DNA from 2 places in the Pilosibacter rotomagensis genome. Region 2 is predicted to be linked to the other one. Evidence: a T-box and tRNA genes for the amino acid it is inferred to sense, from the RefSeq annotation. Region 2 holds a T-box; the other holds one or more tRNA genes.

Region 1 (8,279 bases), 1.6 Mb from region 2:
CTCGTAAGATTCCAGTGTCCCGATCATAAGACAGGACTCGTCGTCGGCAACATCAAACTGCCCGTCATCCACTGTATAGTAAGTCCACGGACCGGCGATCGTCTGATAAGTTCTCGACTCGATCACCTTTCCGGAAGCCAGCTGCCGCTCCAGCTCCTCGCGGTCGGTAAAGAAATATTCCACTCCGTCCGTCTCGCCTTCCCGGATCGGTCTTGTTGTATACATCGTCACCGTCCGCAGCTTTGGTCTCCATTTCAGGATTTCCTTATACAGTGTATCTTTTCCTGTCGCGCTCTTTCCAAGAAGATAATATATCCTGCCCATTTGTTTCTCTCAGCCTTCTGTATTATAATTTTTATCCCAGTCAGATAAGACTTTTCGATCGAACTTTTACAACCATTTTTCAGGTTCTATCTTTTCATTGTATCAAAATCAGAGGTCTCGTGCAACCGTTGTTTCCATCCTCGCTCGATAATTCTTATCCTTTTAAAGTAACAAAAATTTGTCTCCTGGGAAATATTCTTGCCTGATAAGCCTCTTCATTTCGGATGCAGCCACCTCTTATGCACTTGAATTACTAACGTTTTCCTTTTTCCTCAGCATCCTTTATGAACAAGCCCTGGCGTCTGACATGTTAAGATCACGTCCGTATCCGGATCAGCCGGCCCCTGGACAAGAAGTCCTGCTGCCTTGTACGCCACGATCTTCTCCACGATCGCATCCGTGAAGACCTCTCCCGGCGCGATGATCGGGATTCCCGGCGGATACAGATACACAAACTCCGCAGATACCTTTCCGACCGTATCCTGAAGCGCTGTGCGCTCCGTATCGGCATTCATCGCCTCGCAGATGAGCATTCTCCTGACTGGGTGCAAAACTTTGGATTCCGTGACTTCTGGAGTCTCACATCTTTCTTTTTCCTTTGACTCACCTTTTTCTTTTTGCTGTTCATGCTCCACGCAGTGTCTCAATGCCCCGTCAATCTCCAGCAGCGCCGTTCCAAGCCGCTCAAATCCTTCTTCCGTGTCCATCAGCGACGTCATCGCGATCACATACTCCGGCGCTGTCATCTCCATCTCAAGATGGTATTTTCTCCTCAGTGTCTCCGCCAGCTCTTCCCCGTGAAACTCCTCTGCGCGCATCGTGGAAACCACGATCTTCGACGGATCCCATCCGATCACCGTCCGATATTTCCCACAGATTTCCCGGTCCAGGATCTCAAGTACCTGAAGTCCTTCCATCCGCTCCATAAAGTGCTCCAGTCTTTCCTCATACCGGACCATCTCATTTCTTCCGTCCCCGTCCATATACCAGATGCACCGCTCCATCCCAGCCATAAAAAGGTATGACGGGCTGGACGTCTGAAACATGGACAAATACCTCGAAACTCTGTCCTGATCCACAAGTTTTCCCTTCACATGCAGGATTGCCGTCTGGGTAAAGGACGGCAGCGTTTTATGAAGGCTCTGGATCACAAGATCCGCCCCGTATTCCAGCGCCGATTTCGGAAAGCCGTGACACTGATCTGCATACTCCAGATGCGCCCCATGCGCCTCATCGACGATCAACGGGATCCCGTATTCATGAGCCGCATCCGCGATCGCCCGGATATCCGACACCACGCCTTCATAGGTTGGAGATGTGATGAGCACTGCCTGGATTTTCGTGATTTTTCCTCTCACATCCCCCGAATTTCCCGCACAGCGCATCGCATCCTTTTCAAGCGCTTTTCTCACGTCCTCCGCACAGATTCCTCCATTGATCCCGAATTCCGTGATCTCCTCCGGATACAGATATTCAGCCTCCAGCCGGTTCAGGCAGATCGCATGGTACACCGCCTTATGACAGTTTCTCGCTGTCAGGATCTTTCCGCCGTTTTCCGTAGTCGCAAAAACTGCACTTAAAATCCCGCATGTACTCCCATTCACAAGATACCAGGACCGGTCCGCCCCGTAGATCGCAGCCGCCTCATCCATGGCGTCCTTCAAAATTCCTTCCGCATGATGCAGGTTGTCAAACCCATCGATCTCCGTGATATCGATCCCATACGGGTCCGGAAATCCCCCCGGGATCCCATCCGGAATCTCCCGTCTTTTATGTCCCGGCATATGAAATGGATACGCATCCGATCCCGCATATTCTGTCAGCCGTTCTAAAAGTCCCGGCTGTTTTTCTTTTCTGTAATTCAAAATTTTTATTCTCCTGTTTCCCATCTGACTGCAAACGAACTGGAAATTGCCCGTCAAATTCGAATCCACATTCGTTATAAAGTATTTTTCTCTTTTTGCTCCGAGAGAAGTTTCTCGATCTGCGACTGTCTGATAAGAATCGCATTCACCTTATCATGGAGGTCTTCAATCATGATCTCGGTTTTCAGGTTTACCTTATAATCGTTTTCAGCACGCCGGCGGTCTTTTTCCTCCTGTCGGTTCTGACTCATCATGATCAGCGGTGCCTGAATGGCTGCAACGCAGGACAGGACAAGGTTCAGCAGGATAAACGGATATGCGTCAAACGCTTTTGACGCAAGAATCGTGTTGATGACCATCCACAGGATCAGCCCACCTGTAAAGGAAAATATAAACGCCCAACTGCCTGCAAATTTTGCGATCGTGTCAGCTGCCCGCTGCCCGAGTGTGTACTTTTCTTTCTCTTTTTCAGGACTGACTGAAATCTTACTGTCTGCTAAAAGGTTCAAAACTTCCTCATCCGTCATATCGTGCCGGATGTCCTTCAGCACTTCTTTCAATAATTTTCTGTTCTCTTTCATGATGATACTCCTTCCAATTCGATCAATTGGTAAAATTTATTTGCGCAGCCCCCCCCCGGAACAGTTCCCTGATTTTTTGTTTATAAATCTGACAAGTAGCGCATTTGACAACAGCATAACAACCACATATATACCCAACGGCAGAAACATGAACGGTACTACATCCAATAATGCACTCCAGTCTTCTTTGTTCACCCAGTCTAATATCTGTCTGTATTCCATAAGAAGTGTCAATGCTACAAATGCCGGCTTACTTTACAAGCTCCGCTTTTACCTCCGGAAACATATACCAAATTTCCGCGACTTCATCCCCGGCTGCCTGATAAAAACTGTAGCTGCCGTAAACCATCGAATCGCATCCGTCCGATGCCAGTCTCACCGTTATCTGTGTCCCATCCGCCTTTGTAAGCGTCAGGATCCCGTTATACGGACATTCTTTCGCTTCATCAAAAGATGCCCCCGACAGGATCTCCTCCAGCCTTTTTAACAATTCCGGATCCTGCAGCGTCTCGGATATTCCCACGACTTCCGAGTCAGCTTCCACGTCAGCAGAATCTTTGCTCTCCAAGCCTTTCTCTTTCTCCAGCTCTTTGGAAATCGGGATTACCTCAAGTTCCGCACTCGTAATTTCTTTCATGTCTTCCGTTCCTACCGTCTGAAATTCACATTTTTCCTCAGCAATTCTTAATGCCGGAACCGTGATCTCATCCGGATCCGGGTTTTCTGACTCATAAATTTCCTGGCTTGCCGTATATGTGATCCCATCTATTCCATACATTACCGGATCAATGATCTCATCCGAGCCGGTGATCTCTTTCTCCTGATCCTCAGTCAAAGGAATATATTCCTCCAGTACCTCTGCATCTTCAAATCTTCGGACGGTAAGATATCCGCCGTCCTCCGGTGGTGACATCCGCACGCCGCGCTCCTTTACAGTCTCCAGATACCGGACCCCCTCGTCACCGTCACAGAGGCTGTATGTAAATGCTTTTCTGAGTTCTTCCGATTCTTCCATTCCGCTCGGAACAAAAAACAGAACATCCTTTGCTTCCGTGTAATACATTTCATAAACATTTTCAAAAGTATATACTTTTTCAAAAATACTTTCGTCCTCGTTCCACTTTTCAGCCTCGATCACATCATCAATGCTGTAAATGCTGAGATCTTGTAATGGATCCTCCTTGCCTTTTCGAAATCCCAGGACATACCCGTAACCATTTTCCGTCTCCCGTCCAACAAAATCATACGCATCCCGGATCTCTCCGCCGCAGGATGCTGCCTTTTCCGGATCCATATCCGAAAATTTATGATCTCCATCAAAGGATTCCAATTCTGTTACGATCCACCGACGTTCTTCCTCCGAAAGTGGCTGAAAGGCCAGATCTTCCCTCTGATCATCTTTTTCCATTTCAGGACTATTTCGTTCCTCTGTCTGTGGCTCACTCGGATCTTCTACCGGAACAAAAGCCGGCGAACACCCTGTCAGCCAGATTCCCAGTCCTAAAGCTGCCGCCATCATCCAAATCTTTTTCACCTTGCCACCTTCTTTTCAAAAAACTGAACTCGCCTGTCACTGAACTTGTTACCGATATTCTATCATCCATAATTTTTTCACACAAGCGAGCACCCCCATATTTAAGGAAACTGTAAACATGTTATCATTTTGTTATTTTCATAAACAGGATTTTTCATCGTAAATTTCATTCCAGTATCTCTTCTGTAACTATCGGCAGAGTATGATATAATATATTTGTTCACCCTTGTGTATCTTTTGGATACAGCAATACAAGCGTATTTTCATCGTTCAATACGCCAGAAAGAGAGGATTCTATGAAATACAGAATTATTGGCACAACTATCCCTGCAGTTGAGATCAAATTTGATGCTCCAGGCGAAACTATGTACACACAGTCCGGCGGAATGTCCTGGATGTCTGAAGGGATTTCCATGTCCACAAACACACGCGGCGGATTTATGAAAGGTCTTGGCCGCATGTTTGCCGGTGAATCCATGTTTATGGCTACCTACCGTGCGGATGCTCCGGGTGCCACGATCGCATTTGCGTCAACTGTACCTGGTCAGGTTCTTCCGATCGACGCGGCAGAAAACGGCGGCATGATCTGCCAGAAAGGTGCATTCCTCTGCGCACAGGATTCTGTAAATCTTGATGTCACCTTCACAAAGAAATTTACTTCCGGACTGTTTGGCGGCGAAGGCTTCATCCTTGAATCCATCTCCGGTTCCGGAATGGCCTTTCTCGAAATCGACGGCGATGTTGTCGAGAAACAGCTCGCACCGGGCGAAGTGATCAAAGTTGATACAGGAAATATCGTTGCGTTCGAGAAAACCTTAAAATATGAAGTTGAGACGATCAAAGGCCTTGGAAACATCTTCTTCGGCGGCGAAGGTCTCTTCCTCACAAAGCTTACCGGTCCTGGCCGTGTGATCCTTCAGACTCAGAATATCGCTGATTTCGCCGGACGCATTGCACAGTTCATTCCGACAAAATCAAACTGATCTTCGACTTTCAACAACATATACTTTAACCTAAAAAAGAGGTTGCTGTGTGAATGTGCAGCAACCTCTTTTTTAGCAAACTTTAGAATACGAAAAAACGGAAACCTCTCGGCTTCCGCAACTTAATGAGACATCGGGGATTCGAACCCCGGACAACTTGATTAAAAGTCAAGTGCTCTACCGACTGAGCTAATATCCCATACAACTATTAAGTTGTAATGCCCAAAGCTGGAATCGAACCAGCGACACGAGGATTTTCAGTCCTCTGCTCTACCAACTGAGCTATCTGGGCATAATTGCGGGGGCAGGATTTGAACCTACGACCTTCGGGTTATGAGCCCGACGAGCTTCCAGACTGCTCCACCCCGCGATACCTTATTATTATACACAATAAATATCGAAAAATCAATACCTATTTTAATGGGCGGAGGTGGATTCGAACCACCGAAGCAAGTTGCAGCAGATTTACAGTCTGTCCCCTTTGGCCACTCGGGAATCCGCCCATAAGAATTATTTAGTTTTTGAAACTAAAAGCCGATGATCGGACTCGAACCGATAACCTGCTGATTACAAATCAGCTGCTCTGCCAATTGAGCCACATCGGCATATCTTTAAAAGTGGGACCTATAGGGCTCGAACCTATGACCCTCTGCTTGTAAGGCAGATGCTCTCCCAGCTGAGCTAAGATCCCATATTTAAAAATAAATACATACAAAACCATGTATGCGCGACCCGGATGGGATTCGAACCCACGACCTCCGCCGTGACAGGGCGGCGCTCTAACCAGCTGAGCCACCGGGCCATACAAGGTATTTAACATACCTTCAAAATCACATACTGAACTCCATCAACCTTCGAATCTTCACTTGACCTTTCTGGATAAGCCCTCGACCGATTAGTAACAGTCAGCTCCATGCATTGCTGCACTTCCACCTCTGCCCTATCTACCTCGTCGTCTTCAAGGGGTCTTACTTCTTAACGAATGGGATATCTCATCTTGAGGGGGGCTTCACGCTTAGATGCCTTCAGCGTTTATCCCTGCCAGACTTGGCTACCCGGCCATGAGCTTAGCAGCTCAACCGGTACACCAGCGGTCCGTCCATCCCGGTCCTCTCGTACTAAGGACAGCTCCTCTCAAATATCCTCCGCCTGCGCCGGATAGGGACCGAACTGTCTCACGACGTTCTGAACCCAGCTCGCGTACCGCTTTAATGGGCGAACAGCCCAACCCTTGGGACCTACTTCAGCCCCAGGATGCGATGAGCCGACATCGAGGTGCCAAACCACTCCGTCGATGTGAACTCTTGGGAGTGATAAGCCTGTTATCCCCAGGGTAGCTTTTATCCGTTGAGCGATGGCAATCCCACTTTCATACCACCGGATCACTAAGTCCTAGTTTCCTACCTGCTCGACCCGTCGGTCTCGCAGTCAAGCTCCCTTCTGCCTTTGCACTCTTCGAATGGTTTCCAACCATTCTGAGGGAACCTTTGAGCGCCTCCGATACCCTTTCGGAGGCGACCGCCCCAGTCAAACTCCCCACCTGACATTGTCCCCGATCCAGATCATGGACCATGGTTAGAAACCCAGTAACGCAAGGGTGGTATCCCAACAGCGGCTCATACGAAACCGGAGTTCCGTACTCGTAGCCTCCCACCTATCCTGTGCATGCATTACCGAATCCCAGTATCAAGCTGGAGTAAAGCTCCATGGGGTCTTTCCGTCCTGGCGCAGGTAACCAGCATCTTCACTGGTATTTCAATTTCACCGGGTGCATTGTCGAGACAGCGCTCAAATCATTACGCCTTTCGTGCGGGTCGGAACTTACCCGACAAGGAATTTCGCTACCTTAGGACCGTTATAGTTACGGCCGCCGTTTACTGGGGCTTCAATTCAAAGCTTCGATTGCTCTAACCTCTCCTCTTAACCTTCCAGCACCGGGCAGGCGTCAGCCCATATACATCACCTTACGGTTTCGCATAGACCTGTGTTTTTGCTAAACAGTTGCTTGAGCCTATTCTCTGCGGCCAGATCTCTCTGGCACCCCTTATCCCGAAGTTACGGGGTCATTTTGCCGAGTTCCTTAACAATGCTTCTCCCGCCGGCCTTAGGATTCTCTCCTCATCCACCTGTGTCGGTTTACGGTACGGGCACATGATACACAATAGCGGCTTTTCTCGGCAGCTGGAATCAGATGCTTCCCTACTTTGGTTCGGTCCGCGTCACGTCTTTGGCTTGTCAGGCGGATTTGCCTGCCTGACACCTCCTACGCTTGCCCGGAGTTCTGTTCCCCGGTCATCTTATCCCTCTGCGTCCCCACAGTTCTGATATCATGTGGTACAGGAATCTAAACCTGTTGTCCATCAGCTACGCTTCTCAGCCTTGCCTTAGGCCCCGACTTACCCAGGGCAGATCAGCTTTACCCTGGAAACCTTAGATATTCGGCCTGGAGGATTCCCACCTCCATCTCGCTACTCATTCCGGCATTCTCTCTTCCTAAAAGTCCACAGCTCCTTATCGGTACTGCTTCGCCCCTTTAAGAATGCTCCTCTACCAATGACCTAAGTCATTCCTGAGCTTCGGTGTTGTGTTTCAGCCCCGGACATTTTCGGCGCAGGACCTCTCGACTAGTGAGCTATTACGCACTCTTTGAATGTGTGGCTGCTTCTGAGCCAACATCCTAGTTGTCTTTGAAATCCCACATCCTTTTCCACTTAACACACACTTTGGGACCTTAGCTGCAGGTCTGGGCTCTTTCCCTTTTGACGACCCAACTTATCTCGTGCCGTCTGACTCCCGTACATCATCTGTATGGCATTCGGAGTTTGATATTCTTCGGTAGGCTTTGACGCCCCCTAGGAAATTCAGTGCTCTACCTCCACCAGACTAATACGAGGCTAGCCCTAAAGCTATTTCGAGGAGAACCAGCTATCTCCGGGTTCGATTGGAATTTCTCCCCTATCCACACCTCATCGCCACCCTTTTCAACGGATGT
Region 2 (8,279 bases):
AGTAACCCTGGGATACCATCACCTGTTTTAATTTTGTTCTTCTCTTCTGTGCCGGATTTAATCCGCCGTTTGTGACTGCGGAATCCTTTAAGAAGGTCGGAACGATGTGGTCATAACCGTACTCACGGATGACTTCCTCCGCAAGATCCGGCTCGCCAACCTCGATATCCTCTCTGTAGCGAGGTGCTGTGACAGTCATGACATCGCCGTCGCGCTCAACCTCGAAGCTGAGTCTGCGGAGAATGTCGAGAACATTCTCTGCCGGGACCTCGATGCCGAGGATCTTATTGATGCCGCTCAATGTTGCGGTAAATTTCTTTCCTTCCTTCGGTGCTCCCGCATCCACATCGAATGCGCTCGCTGTGATCTCGCCGCAGCCGAGTTCCTCGATCAGGTGAAGGGCACGCGCCATACCGATCTCAACGGTGTACTCCGCGATACCTTTTTCGTAGTGGCTGGATGCGTCTGTGTTCTGTCCGAGACTTCTCGCAGTTTTACGGATGTTGTCGCGCATGAACTTTGCGGATTCAAAGAGAAGCTGTGTCGTATTCTCTGTGATCTCACTGTTCATTCCGCCCATGATACCCGCAAGAGCAACCGGCTTGCTTCCGTCGCAGATCACAAGGTTATTCTCGTTTAACTTGAATTCCTTGCCGTCAAGTGTCTGGATCATCTCATCCTGCTTTGCGCGGCGGACGATGATCTGGGAGCTTTCCAACGTGCTCATATCGAATGCATGCATCGGCTGACCGATCTCGAGCATTACGTAGTTCGTGATATCGACCACGTTGCTGATGCTTCTGAGACCGCAGAGAGCCAGATGACGGCGCATCCATCTCGGGGACTGGCCCGGAGTGATGTTTCTCACGCCATGTCCTAAGTAGCGCGGGCAGAGATCCTGTGCCTCTACTTTAATATCAAGATTTTCATATTTATAATCGCTCTGTTTGTAGTCGAGAGCCGGCATTTTCAGCGGTTTATCAAGAACTGCTGCAACTTCTCTCGCAATACCGAGAACAGACTGGCAGTCTGCACGGTTTGCCGTTACGGAGATATCGAAGATGTAGTCGTCGAGACCAACAACCTTTGCGATATCAGTTCCCGGAACGGTGTCCTTCGGAAGATCCAGGAGACCGTAAACCTCAGCGCCCGGATACAGGTCATCGTTTAAGCCGAGCTCTTCACCGGAGCAGAGCATACCGTTTGACTCGATGCCGCGCATCGGTTTTGCCTTGATCTTGATGCCGCCCGGCAGTGTGGAATTATCAAGAGCCGCCGGTGTGTGCATGCCTGCGTAGACGTTCGGAGCACCTGTGAGGATCTGGATATCATTTCCATACTCGCCGCAGTCTACTTTACACTTGAAGAGGTGTGTTCCCTCGATTGGCTCGCATTCCTTTACGACGCCGACAACGACACGGTCGATCTCAGCGGAGAGATCGATCAGTTCCTCTACCTCAAATCCACAGCCAAAGAGCTTGTCTTCCAGCTCCTGGGCAGTGACATCAATGTCAACATATTCTTTCAGCCAACTAAATGGTACTTTCATGATCTTCTCCCTCCCTTATTAGCCTTTGAACTGCTTCAGGAAACGAAGATCATTCTCATAAAGCAGGTTGATGTTGTTAATACCGTATTTTAACATGGCGATACGCTCGATACCGATACCAAAAGCGAGACCGGAATATTCATTCGGGTCGATGCCGCAGTTCTCAAGAACCTTGTGGTGTACGATACCGCCACCTAATACCTCGATCCAGCCGGTGTGCTTGCAGAGCGGGCAGCCTTTTCCGCCGCACTCGAAGCAGCTGACATCGACCTCAACGCTCGGCTCCGTGAACGGGAAATAGCTCGGGCGGAGACGTGTCTTTACGTTGCTGCCGAAGATCGCCTGTACAAACTTGTCGAGCATACCCTGAAGGTCGCAGAGCGTGATCTTCTTATCGACAACAAGGCCTTCCATCTGGTGGAACATCGGGGAGTGAGTCGCATCACTGTCGGAACGGAATACACGTCCCGGTGCCAGCATCTTGATCGGCGGCTTCTTCGCATCCATCACACGGATCTGTCCCGGGCTTGTATGGGTACGGAGTAAGATATCTTCCGCTACATAGAACGTATCCTGCATATCTCTCGCCGGATGATTCTTCGCAACGTTTAATCTTGTGAAGTTGTGGTCGTCATCCTCGATCTCCGGACCGTCGAAGATCTCGAAGCCCATTCCTGCGAAAACATCGATCATCTCATTCTCTGTTACGGTAAGCGGATGGAGACCTCCGGCCGGACGCATCTTTGCAGGCATCGTGATATCGACCTGCTCGCTCTTATTGCGGGCTGCGAGCTCCAGCTCATCCATCTTATTCTTCATTTCCTGGTAGCGGGCTTCTACCTGGTTCTTAAATTCATTGATCGTCTTTCCGACGTTCGGGCGCTCCTCCTTCGGAACACTTCCAAGACCCTTCATCAGGTCTGCGATGCTGCCTTTCTTGCCAAGGAAGCTCTGCCAGAACTCACCAAGCTGTTCCTTGGACTGTACACTGCCGAGAGCGGCTTCCATCTGCTCCTTCAGTGCTTTGATCTTCTCTTCCATAGTCCACCTCATTCTTTCGGTATGGTTTTACATTCTATCAGTGCGAGGACAAAAAAAACTCCGTCCCGCCATGGGACGAAGCTGACTCTCCGTGGTACCACCCAGATTCCGCATGCATTCATGCGGCACTCAAATGTCTGTAACGGGACTTCCCGTCCTGCACTACTTAGATCCCTTTCGCACAGGCTGCTCAAGAGTGAATTTACAAAAGTTTCCTTCGGAAGGTCTTTCAGCCGGTGAACCTTCTCTCTGTCATACCGGAACTCTCCTGTACTGTCTCTGTCATTGCGTTTCACACATGGTCGATGGTAGCACATTCCCACTGGTTTGTCAAGTCTCACCGGGGCAGAGGCAAAATCAGCACCAAAGCTGCACGCAACGCAGTTTCCCGCCCAAACCTTCTAACAGACACTGTCCCCGCATAATAAGTGTAAAACTTCAGCGAAATTTTCTCTCACTTTCTTGACACATCCAGCCATTTATGGCATCATCAGTTTATAGGCAGGAATAATCTGTTAATATTCCATTCCATGGAATTTATATATGATCTGCCCGCAAAACAAACGAAAAACAACCTCAAGAAAAGGAGGATTCCTATGGATTTTCTGACATTAACCATCGGAAAACAAAAAAACATCGCCCTGATCGCCCATGACAGCAAAAAGCATGAAATGATCGACTGGTGCGAAGCAAACAAAGAAATCTTAAAGGGACACTTTCTCTGCGGCACAGGAACAACCGCCAGAATGATCACCGAAGCCACCGGTCTCCCGGTCAAAGGCTACAACAGCGGTCCTCTCGGAGGAGACCAGCAGATCGGCGCAAAAATCGTCGAAGGGCGCATCGATTTCGTCGTATTCTTCTCCGATCCCCTCACAGCCCAGCCACATGACCCGGACGTAAAAGCTCTCCTCCGCATCGCCCAGGTCTACGATATCCCGATCGCCAACAACCGCGCGACCGCCGACTTCATGATCACCTCCCCACTCATGAACGAAGAATATGATCACCAGATCATCAACTTCCACCAGAACATCAAGGAGCGGGCAAGCAAACTGTAGAACTCAAAATGTAAAACCAATCGATGCAAACTAAATTCTACAAAACCTAGAAAGGCATGGAAACACGTTCACAACGTTTCCATGCCTTTCGAACCCTCTGCATTTATCATCTCACGCCAACCAACAGCGGTGAGCTTCCGGGCAGGGGCGCATGATCCGGGGAGCTGGTTCCTCTTGGCCCGCGGGTGACTGCGTTGGACAAGCGATAACACTTGTCTGAGCGCAGCGAGTTGTGTCACAGTACGCAGGCCTTCCTGCCTGCGCACTGTGACAGGATTTTGCCGATGCTTCGCATTCCGAATCGGCAAAATCCGCGACCGCTACTGTATCATACGGAATTTTCAGTTCAGAAAATTCCTATATAAAAGGCGCTGGCTACCTCCACTCGTCCGCCCTTAGCAGTCTCACGCAGGCCTAGTGGAACCCTCCCCGCATCCCCAGCGCCCCTGCCCGGAAGCTCACCGCGTCCCTCTCGCCAATCAATCCCCCATCAACTCTTTCTCCAGAAGCTCCATCTGGCTCTCCCCATACACCTTCAACCCATACCCGGCCAACACCGCCGCCGTCTTCCCCATTCCCTCACGCAGCTTATGCGAAAAACTCCCATCATAAACCCCATTCGATCCGCAGGACGGACTTCTATCCTTCAGGATCGCGATCTCACATCCATACTTCTTCGCTGTCTGCAATGCCGCATCCGCACCGAGAAGAAACTCTCCCGTCACATCCTCGCCCTCCGTATTGATCACCGCCTCATCCGGCATATGGATCTCGGAAGCCGCACGCGGAGTCGGAAGACCGCCCAGCTGTTCCGGACAGACCGGATGGAACTCGGCCTTTCCCTCCATCTTTTTCATAAACTCAAGCACACCCTGATTCCGATTGTTCGTCCCATCCCACTTGCAGTTCTCACCGATGAGACAGGCACTGATAAGAATATGTATCATAATTCTCCCTCTTTCATAGACCAGCTCGCGCAAACCGCAAATCCAGCTCTTTCACGCTCGCTCGATCATCTGCCAATGCAGGCCATCTGTTCGAAAAAAGCAGGACCGCCCCACAAATCAACCTGCGGAAGCGATCCTGCTTTCTCTTTCTATTTTCAGAGATCACGCTGCGTCTTCGCAATCCCCTCTTCACTTGTATCTCAATTCGTTCCGGATCAGATTACATCTGGCTCTTCTTGCTGATCATTGCTCTCTTTCTGAGAGTCGGATCGAGGATCTTCTTTCTGATACGAAGACTCGTCGGTGTGATCTCAAGAAGCTCGTCGGTATCGATGAAGTCTAAGCACTGCTCCAGGCTCATGATCTTCGGCGGAACAAGCTTTAATGCCTCGTCCGCGCTGGAGGAACGTGTATTTGTCAGCTTCTTTGTCTTGCAGACGTTGATCTCGATATCCTCTGCCTTCGGGCTCTGTCCGACGACCATACCGGAGTAAACCTTTACACCAGGTCCGATGAACAGAGTACCTCTCTCCTGAGCGTTGAACAGACCGTAAGTGATGGACTCACCAGCCTCGAATGCGATCAGGGAACCCGTCTTTCTGTAGCTTAACTCACCCTTGAACGGAGCATATCCGTCAAAGCTTGTATTTAAGATACCGTTACCCTTTGTATCTGTCATAAACTCACCGCGGTAACCGATGAGACCTCTGGACGGGATGGAGAACTCAAGCCTTGTGTAGCCGCCGTTTGTCGGGCTCATTCCCTGAAGTTCGCCCTTTCTGCTCGTGAGCTTCTGGATGACAGCTCCGGTAAACTCATCCGGAACATCCACATAAGCAAGCTCCATCGGCTCTAACTTTCTGTTTCTCTCATCGTATTTGTAGATAACCTCTGCCTTGCTGACAGCGAACTCAAAGCCCTCACGGCGCATGTTCTCGATCAGGACGGACAGATGGAGCTCACCACGTCCGGAAACCTTGAAGCAGTCTGCGGACTCTGTCTCCTCGACACGAAGGCTGACGTCTGTGTTTAACTCACGGAACAGACGGTCGCGGAGGTGACGGGAAGTGATGAACTTACCTTCCTGACCTGCGAGCGGGCTGTCGTTTACCATGAAGTTCATGGAGATCGTCGGCTCGGAGATCTTCTGGAACGGGATCGCCTCCGGCTTCTCCGGGGAGCAGAGGGTATCACCGATGTGGATATCCGGGATACCAGAGATCGCAACGATCTCACCGATCGTCGCACTCTGTACTTCAACTCTCTTTAAGCCATCGAATACATAGAGCTTACCGATCTTTACTTTCTTCATCTTGTCCGGATCATGATGGTTTACGATCACGCAGTCCTGATTTAACTTTAAGGAACCGCTGTCGATCTTACCGATACCGATACGGCCAACGAACTCGTTGTAGTCGATCGTGCTGATCAGGACCTGGGTCTCAGCATCCGGATCACCTTCCGGCTCCGGGATATAGTCGATGATGGTCTCGAATAACGGACTCATGTCCACTTCCGGATCATCTAATTCTTTCTTTGCAAAACCTGCACGGGCGGACGCATATACGAACGGGCAGTCGAGCTGCTCATCGGATGCATCGAGGTCCATGAATAACTCCAGTGTCTCATCGATGACTGCCTCCGGTCTTGCCTCCGGGCGGTCGATCTTGTTGATGCAGACGATAACTCTTAAGTCAAGGTCAAGTGCCTTCTGGAGAACGAACTTTGTCTGCGGCATCGGTCCCTCAAATGCATCGACAACGAGAACAACACCGTCTACCATCTTAAGGACACGCTCAACCTCACCGCCGAAGTCCGCATGGCCTGGGGTGTCGATGATGTTGATCTTTACTCCTTTGTAGAATACAGCCGTATTCTTGGAGAGGATAGTGATTCCCCTCTCTCTCTCGATGTCATTGGAGTCCATGACACGCTCTTCTACTTCCTGGTTTGCGCGGAATACGCCGCTCTGCTTTAATAACTGGTCTACCAGGGTCGTTTTACCGTGGTCAACGTGGGCGATGATCGCAATGTTTCTGATATCTTCGCGTTTGATCTTCATAATCAATCCTCTTTCTTCATCTATAACTGTCCGCACACCGATCATTTTCCGACCCGTTTTGCACAGTCATCTTATCTTGTATCTGTTACATTTCCTGATTTTTGCGTTACCGACTCAAAATTATAGCATTCATGAAATCAAAATGCAATACAAAATCATCCAAAATTCGGGGTGAATTCGCCATTCTTTGTGTTTATTTCTGAGCAATTTGCGGTTAGACATCTCTTACTCTCTGGAGAGCGCCTCTGTTTCCGCCTGAGAAAACAGGCTGCTAAAGAGCCGAAGTCTGCCTATGTTCAGACTGTGTGCCTCCTACGGCATGCGAGCGCGAAAGTCTACACCGTACAGATTGCCGCCCTCTATCTTCTCTTCTGCCATTTCCGTGGGAAATCAGCCCTCAGCCTCTTATGTCCTGGTGCTGATGGCTGGTCTAGAAAAGGATCACTTCCTTATTAAGTGTGCCGTACCACACCTCGTCGCCCTTTTCGATCTTCGCGCTGCCGCTCGTTCCTTCCGTGATCTTCTTTTCCAGACCGTCGTAAGCAGCAACCGGGACGAGAACGGAGAATTCCACCTTATCTGTATACACGCTGTCGAGCACCGTCATGTTTTCCTGCCCGAGAATATACTGGATCTTTCCGACTCCCGTGTAATCGGTCACGATTTTCATCTCAAAGGCGCGCTTCTTCTCCACGATCTCGGAGGCCGCAAGTCCTTCCTTCACCGCACCCGAATAAGCCCGTACAAGTCCTCCGGTCCCGAGCAGTGTTCCGCCGAAATACCTGGTCACCACAACGCAGACATTGTGGACATCCTCGCCGAGGAGCACATCGAGCATCGGGCGTCCCGCTGTCTGGGCAGGCTCCCCGTCATCGCTGCACCTGGTCAGTTCGTGGTTCATCCCGATTGTAAACGCCTGGCAGTTGTGGCGGGCATCCCAGTATTTCTTCTTCATCTCCGCGATAAATGCCGTCGCCTCCTCCTCGGACTCCACCGGCTTTAAGTTCGCGATAAAGCAGGATTTCTTCACCTCAGTCTCCGCCGTTCCGCCTTTATACAAAATTTTTACGCTGTCAGCAGCCATATCTTATCTCCTTTTTCAAAAGTCAGCTCAGCCATTCCCTGCTTCCTGTTTTCATTTGCATATGACAGAAAATTTCCGCCGAAATGTACAAATGCAACCAATCCAACGGTGTATTTTTCTATGTTCCCTGTATATAGCTGAGTGTCGTTTCTGAATTCCACATCATGGAAAGTCGCCCATGATATTTATCTTTTTGTCATATTTTTGACGAATCCGACCACAAAATGTAATTTTTCCTTCATATTTCCCCACTTTGCGGTCAAAAATATCATAATACAAACCAAACTTTTCCACAATAACTATTTATAAATGAAAGAAACTTTGCTATAATTAGGGAATGACAAAGGAGGCATCCTGAATGAATTATGGAAAAAACGAGGTGGAAAAGACACTCTGCAAAACAAATTCCAGGGCTCAGAAGATTACCTCACATCTGGTACTTCTTCTCACAAAGATCATCCTGATCCTTGTCCTGTTTGCGGCGGTGCTTGGGATCAGCTTCGGCTACGGGATCTTCAAGGGCGTGATCGATGCG

The links. The T-box of region 2 lies ahead of pheS (phenylalanine--tRNA ligase subunit alpha). A T-box ahead of a tRNA ligase gene usually reads a tRNA of that ligase, here a tRNA-Phe.
Region 1: it encodes a tRNA-Phe, which carries the amino acid that the T-box ahead of pheS (phenylalanine--tRNA ligase subunit alpha) is inferred to sense. The anticodon was not compared.

What each region holds. Positions count from the first base shown of each region.
Region 1 covers NZ_CM170323.1:15,346-23,624, reverse strand. The annotation lists gene ACI3EW_RS00130 (nucleoside/nucleotide kinase family protein) at 1-324, opposite strand, end outside; gene ACI3EW_RS00125 (aminotransferase class I/II-fold pyridoxal phosphate-dependent enzyme) at 597-2,189, opposite strand; gene ACI3EW_RS00120 (DUF1003 domain-containing protein) at 2,264-2,770, opposite strand; gene ACI3EW_RS00115 (hypothetical protein) at 3,021-4,304, opposite strand; gene ACI3EW_RS00110 (TIGR00266 family protein) at 4,601-5,287, shown strand; tRNA gene ACI3EW_RS00105 (tRNA-Lys) at 5,414-5,486, opposite strand; tRNA gene ACI3EW_RS00100 (tRNA-Phe) at 5,507-5,579, opposite strand; tRNA gene ACI3EW_RS00095 (tRNA-Met) at 5,584-5,657, opposite strand; tRNA gene ACI3EW_RS00090 (tRNA-Tyr) at 5,709-5,790, opposite strand; tRNA gene ACI3EW_RS00085 (tRNA-Thr) at 5,820-5,892, opposite strand; tRNA gene ACI3EW_RS00080 (tRNA-Val) at 5,906-5,978, opposite strand; tRNA gene ACI3EW_RS00075 (tRNA-Asp) at 6,016-6,089, opposite strand; rRNA gene ACI3EW_RS00070 (23S ribosomal RNA) at 6,163-8,279, opposite strand, start outside.
Region 2 covers NZ_CM170323.1:1,596,998-1,605,276, reverse strand. The annotation lists gene pheT (phenylalanine--tRNA ligase subunit beta) at 1-1,549, opposite strand, end outside; gene pheS (phenylalanine--tRNA ligase subunit alpha) at 1,568-2,590, opposite strand; T-box leader at 2,659-2,885, opposite strand; gene ACI3EW_RS07110 (methylglyoxal synthase) at 3,187-3,651, shown strand; gene ACI3EW_RS07105 (2-thiouracil desulfurase family protein) at 4,131-4,598, opposite strand; gene typA (translational GTPase TypA) at 4,819-6,660, opposite strand; gene ACI3EW_RS07095 (YigZ family protein) at 7,091-7,744, opposite strand; gene ACI3EW_RS07090 (hypothetical protein) at 7,726-7,905, opposite strand; gene ACI3EW_RS07085 (transglycosylase domain-containing protein) at 8,103-8,279, shown strand, end outside.